Regions from separate parts of the Longimonas haloalkaliphila genome, predicted to be linked through region 1. Evidence: predicted binding sites of a transcription regulator. Region 1 holds the regulator's gene; the other holds the start of a gene.
What was found. The regulator HrcA, encoded in region 1, represses chaperone genes, less so after heat shock. The targets are predictions, from matches to a motif close to TNTTAGCACTCNCNNNNNGNGAGTGCTAANA.
Positions count from the first base shown of each region.

Region 1 (3,222 bases):
TGTCGTTGATATCCTGGAACCCGCCCCGCTGGCGTGTGCTGCTGCCGTTCTGGCCGAGGCCTGCGTGCCCGTATCGATCGTAGCGACGCCGGGTATCCTCATCAGAGAGGATTTCGTACGCCTCTGCAGCCTGCTTAAATTTCTGCTCTGCCTCTTCGTCATCCGGATTGCGATCGGGGTGATACTTCATCGCTTTCTTCCGGTACGCTTTCTTGATTTCGCGTTCCGAGGCATCGCGTGAAACGCCAAGTACGTCGTAGTAATCTTCGGGCATAAGGGTAGTAGAAAATCAGGCAAACAAGCAAGACAGAGGGGCGCAGAAGACCGCACATGCATCTACACACGGCAGGTGGTACAACAATTAGAATGCCAGGATGTGCAGACTTGTTCAGGATGTTATCCTCTCTGCATACCTGGCCTCCTGTCGGTGCAAGGACGGTGTTACACGAAGGCGGTGTGCATGTAGTTGTACGTATAGGTGTCGGCGTGATAGGGCTACTTCGCAACCACGACCTGCGCATGGCGAATAATCCGGTCGCCCATGCGGTAGCCAGCGCGTACCTCATGTAGCACGGTACCCGGCTCTACGTCTTCAGGGGCGGGCTGCTGCATCATTGCATCGTGCTCTTGCTCGTCGAAAGGCTGCCCCTCGGCCTCAATACGCTCAACGCCAATATCGCCCATAGCGCTCAGGAAGTTCGTGTGGACCAATTCGAGTCCGTCGTGGAGCGACCGGTATGCAGCTTCGAGCTTGTCTTCTTCCTTGAACTCTTCGGCAGCATTCATAGAGCGCTGAAGATCGTCTATCGTGCCAAGTACTGCGTTGATCGCCTCGGCCTTTCCAGCTTCAAACTGCCGCTCGGCCTGCTTGGAGAGGCGCTTTCGCACGTTTTCAAGCTCGGCAGCCTTACGTAAAAACTTCTCATTTACAGCATCACGCTCGGCTTCAAGCGCCTCCACCTTTGCCTCAAGCGCTTCGATGCGCGCCTGCGCCTCGCCGCTTTCGGTGGACTCGCTGCTCTGTGAGGGAGGCGTTTCGGGGGCTGCCGGATCAGGCTCGTCGTTCAGCAGCGGATCTTCGGATACGTTGGTCGATGATTCGGCAGCGTTTGTGTCGGGCATATTTTTCTCTGAAGAGTTTGTGTCTGAAACGTTGTGGGCAGCCATAAAGCGGGGTAGTGTCGGTGTTGAACGATTCGGTCGCTCGTGTCTTGTATGCCGGTCTTCCGCGCCAGTCTTGTGCGGTTGTCCGATCGAGCAGGCATTTCTGCGCTGCAGCCCTTTCAGGGAGTAGGCTCTGGAATACGGTCATGCTGTAGCGGTATATCGCCTAAGACGCTGCATCACTGGGGTCTGACTGGTTGAGCACGTTAGCCATGGTACGCACAAGCGCCACGGCCCGGCGATAATCCATACGGGTAGGTCCCATGAGCCCCAGTGTCCCAACGGTATCTCCCATGCGGTAGGGCGACACGACAACAGAATACGAAGCCATCTCGTCATTATCGTTGTCGCTTCCGATTCGGATGTATGTATTACCAGCGGCATCCGGTGCAATGTCGCCCAGGTCTTCGAGGAGATTCACCATGAGCGTCTCGTCTTCGAGCAGCTCAAAGAAGTGGCGCACGTCGTCGGTTTCCTGGAATTCGGGCTGGTTGAGCAGGTTTTGTGCACCGCCAATCTGCAAACGCCTCTGCTGGGGCTCACTAAAGAGCGGTGTCGACTGCTCGCGCACCAGATCGACGATACCGGTGGTATCCTCGATCCCACGTACGCGCTCCTCGTGCGTCTCGCGAATCTCGGCCAGCGTGAGCCCGGCCAGGCGCTCATTCAGCATCGACACGACACGGTCGAGGTCAGCCCGATCAACGTCGGCCTCAAACTCAAGCACGATGGTCTTGACCAGTCCACCACTCACGTTTAACACAAAGAGCAAGCGGGGGCCTGTCAGCGGCACGATATCGAGCCGCTCCAGCATGGCTGTGGAAAGGCTTGGACTTAGCGCCATGCCGAGCAGGTTCGACAGCTTGCTGAGCAGCTTGGTGCTTTCACGTAGCATCTCATCGGTGTCGCTCACCAGCTGGGCCAGCTGTCCCTTAAGGGCATGCCGGTCGGCGTCTGAGAGCTTCGGCGCCTGCATGAGTTCGTCCACAAAGGTACGATACCCCATCTGCGTGGGCATCCGCCCCGCCGATGTGTACGGATGGTCGAGGTAGCCCATGTCTTCCAGGTCGGCCATCGTGTTGCGGATCGAGGCCGGGCTCAGCCCAATGTCGAACTGACGCGCCAGCGACCGCGACCCGACCGGACCGGCGGTGTCGATAAAGTGCTGCACGACTAACTGCAAGATATGACGCTCTCGCTCGCTCAAGGGCGGACGGTCATCAGAGCGCGGGGCGCTCGAACGGTTAGATGATGCAGAACTTGTAGACGCGCTCATAGGCATCGTTGCTTCATACAAACAGCGAATGCAAGTGGAAATCAGGGCCGCGTTACGCAGCGCAACAATGCGATACAGATCGCATTCTGCAGGGGTATCTTACATTACATGGAAGTACGTAGGTATATGGTGTTAGCGGGTCGCACGTAGCCGTTCCAGCCTGCATCTAACGTTAGTGCTTACGTTGTATACGTGTGCTCTGTACACGTATACAACGTACCGGCAGCGTGTCACCTGCAATCTCATCGCAGAAAACCGTGGTGTATGGAACCTATTTCTTTGTATTGTTTCGAGGCTCGGATATCTACAGAACGCCTGATTGAACGCATTTCATCTGTACGTTAAGAGCACGAGCACATAACGTTTCACAAAAAAGCGCGGCAAAGCGCTGCGCTTGTTGCATTTTGTGACCTACATACTGTATCGTTGCGTACTTGGCTGTATCCACGGGAGTTTCTTCATGTTGTGTGCGCAGTCTACCCTGTAACGGAACGTCGTGCTTGCACGTATACACAACGCAGCACGGTTTATTGTCTATTTAAACTGATGGCTCTTGCCCGTGTCTTCTGGTCCTTGAACCAGTAAGATGCGTCTTCTTTTTTGCTCACGCGGCTCTTTTTTTGTTCTTATGCGGTTTCTTTCCACGCTTCTTGCCAGTGCGCTGGGCACACTCATCGCGCTGGGTGCTCTCATTGCGTTCGGTGTGCTATTCATTTTTGCAATTGCGCTCTCGTCCGACCCAACCCCCTCGGTTCAGCCTAACTCTGTATTGACGATCGACG
Region 1 covers NZ_AP043948.1:3,571,574-3,574,795, forward strand. Annotated here, with positions in the region: gene dnaJ (molecular chaperone DnaJ) at 1-274, opposite strand, end outside; gene ACZ48V_RS13990 (nucleotide exchange factor GrpE) at 496-1,167, opposite strand; gene hrcA (heat-inducible transcriptional repressor HrcA) at 1,331-2,440, opposite strand; gene sppA (signal peptide peptidase SppA) at 3,069-3,222, shown strand, end outside.

Region 2 (3,222 bases), 160 kb from region 1:
ACGGGATGCCGGCGAGTCCGAGGATGCCCATAAGCACCGGATTGGTCGGCACGATCATGTTCATGAGGCCATCGCCCAGTTGAAAAGCGAGCACACTAATCTGGCGCGATACCCCCAGCAGATCGCCGATTGGCGCCATGAGCGGCATCGTCACGAACGCCTGTCCGCTGCCCGAGGGGATGACCAGGTTCAGCACGCTCTGCACGAAGAGCATGCCCACGGCAGCCACCTCGGCGGTGCCCCACTCCAGCAGCGATGCGCCGGCATACACGACCGTGTGCAGGACCTCCGCATCCTCCATGATAAGCGCGATGGCCCGGGCCACCCCGATGAGCAGGGCCGTTCCGGCAAGTTGAGCCGCGCCTTTTGAAAATGCCTTTGCGGCTGCATCTGCCCCGAGCCGCCCGACCGGAGCCGCCACCAGCGCGAGCACGATAAACAGTCCGCTGAGCTCCGTCAGGTACCAGCCCTGCTGAATGATGCCCCACACCAGCACGCCAAGGCCGGTTAGCGTGACGGCCAAGACACCCCAGTGATGCGTTTGAAGCTTCGGGATCTCCCCCAGGTCGTGCTCCTGCGCGGCGGGTATGTCGTGCACCAGGCTCTGCATCGGGTCTTGTTGGATGCGTTGCGCATAGCGCCACACATGGTGAATACCCACCGCGAGAAACGGGACGATGAGCGCAGCGCGGTATCCCATACCCGAGCCAGGGGCGACATCAGCGACATCCTGCGCTACCAGCAGCGTAAACGGATTGAGCAGGGCCACGCCATACCCGATGCCATAGCCCACGACCATCGTGCCGATAGCTACGATCGCATCCAGCTTCATGGCGAGGCAGAGCGCCACGAGGATGATGGCGAACGGGATGTACTCCTCGGCCATGCCGAAGGTAGCCGAGGCGCCAGCGAACATCGCCATGCCGCCCGTAATGAGCAGCAGAGGCGACTGCCCGAAGCGGTCGAGCACGCGCCCCAGGATTGCGTCGATGGTGCCGGTTTCGCGCACCACCGCCAGCGCGCCGCCTACGATCAGCACAAAGAAGATGATGCCCTGTGCATCGGCCAGTGCTCGGGGGATGACGGTGAACAGCTCGGTGATAGAAGCGCCGCTTTGTTCGTCGAGCGTCTCGAAGGTGCCAGGCACGACCACCTCACGTCCGGCATCGTCGGTAGTCATCTCAAAGGCGCCCGCCGGAATGATATGCGTGGCCGTCCATGCGATAAGCAGAAAGCCGAGAAGGAGCACCAGCGTGTGCGGCACCGAAACGCGTTCGAGCAGTTCGCGGAGCATAGGAGGATAGAAGCTTGACAGAAGAGACGCGTTCGGTGAAGGCTGCGTGCGGCGTTCGGTTCCGGGTTGCAGGTCTGGGAGCAGACAGTTGATGCACCGGCTGGGCCTCCGATTCAGTTTCTGCGTGCCAGTTTCTGCCCGTGTCAGCGCATGTCAGCATGCTCAGGGGCCGTGGTAGAAAACACCAGCGCTGCCACGATAAAGAGTCCAGCCGTGCCGCCAAGCAGGGCGCCTGTCAGGGCACGCGAGAGCGGGATATTTGTCCAGAGTCCAAGCCACGGTCCGGCCCAGTCGATCAGGGCCGGAAGAAGGCCTGCGGCCAGCCATGCGGGATGAATGCGGGGCAGAGTGCGGCGTATCAGTCCCCACCATCCTCCTACCGCCACGCCGATCACAGCCCCGCTGTAGACGCCGATACAGCGGTCGCACACCGCCAACGGGGTACCATCGAGGTGCGGCATACGGGCTGGGATCTGGTGGCAGAAGGGGGCAAACGCCTGCATGAATACCGCCTGCAGGTGGGTTGGCAGCCAGGGAGGAGCCAGGGCGAAAAGCAAGAGAACGAGCGCCGTGATCTGCAACCCAAGCCACCCCCAGCGGGCACGCGCCACGGTGTCAAATGGTGGAGGCATGTTACGTCGGGAAGAGCATATGATCTTACGTTAAAAGGAGCTACAAAACGGAACACCCAGCAAGGGGTCTGGTTCAGCGAAGTGGTATTGTTAGCACTCACCACAGGCGGGTGCTAATAAGAAAACCGATCCATGCTTTACGCTGGTAATCATTCATCAAAGAGGGATCTACTATGGCAAGCATTAAACCACTGGGCGACCGCGTTGTGGTCGAACCCAAACCTGCAGAGGAAAAAACGGACAGCGGCCTTTACATTCCTGATTCTGCTCAGGAGAAGCCGCAGAAAGGCACCGTCGTTGCCATCGGCCCCGGCCGCGTGGAGAACGGCAACAAGATTGACCTGACCGTCTCTGAAGGCGACCAGGTGCTTTATGGGAAGTACTCGGGCACTGAAGTAACCCTCGACGGGAAGGATTTCCTGATCATGCGTGAGAGCGACATCTTTGGTGTCGTAGAAGACTAACCGCGTCTTCAGCGCAGGAAGGTAAATCTTCTTTCCGCGTTCTGTAGCCGCCGGATCTTGCAGGCGGCCCCCAAACTTTGAGTTTACTCAATAACCACCTACCAACGTACTATGGCTAAACAAATTGTATTCGACGCAGAGGCGCGCAACGCGCTGAAAGAAGGCGTTGACAAGCTGGCGCGCGCCGTAAAGGTGACGCTCGGCCCGAAAGGCCGCAACGTCGTAATCGAAAAATCCTTTGGCGCCCCTACTATCACGAAAGACGGTGTATCGGTCGCGAAAGAGATTGAGCTTGAGAAAAAGCTTGAGAATGTCGGCGCACAGATGGTCAAGGAGGTCGCTTCGAAGACCTCGGACGTAGCCGGCGACGGCACGACCACGGCGACCGTTCTCGCCCAGGCGATTGTAACGCAGGGCCTGAAGAGCGTAACCGCCGGGTCGAACCCGATGGATCTGAAGCGCGGCATTGAATCCGCCGTAAAGGCCATTGTGGCTGATCTGCACACGCAGAGTAACCCGGTTGAAGGCAAAGACCGCATCTCGCAGGTCGCTACCATTTCGGCCAACAATGACGACGCCATTGGCGAACTCATTGCGGATGCGTTTGACCGTGTCGGCACCGATGGGGTCATCACGGTTGAAGAAGCCAGCGGCATCGAGACGTATCTCGAAGTCGTGGAAGGCATGCAGTTCGATCGCGGCTACCTGTCGCCGTACTTCGTGACCGATTCCGACGAGATGGAAGCGGTGCTCGAAGATGCATATGTGCTGATCCACGACGACAAGATCAGCAACATGAAGGACCTGCTGCCGATTCTTGAGAAGGCATCGC
Region 2 covers NZ_AP043948.1:3,730,654-3,733,875, reverse strand. Annotated here, with positions in the region: gene ACZ48V_RS14650 (YfcC family protein) at 1-1,294, opposite strand, end outside; gene ACZ48V_RS14645 (DUF2085 domain-containing protein) at 1,438-1,926, opposite strand; gene groES (co-chaperone GroES) at 2,100-2,390, shown strand; gene groL (chaperonin GroEL) at 2,502-3,222, shown strand, end outside.
Region 2: a site for HrcA is predicted at 2,015-2,045, ahead of groES (co-chaperone GroES). Genes of this name have one in related genera too.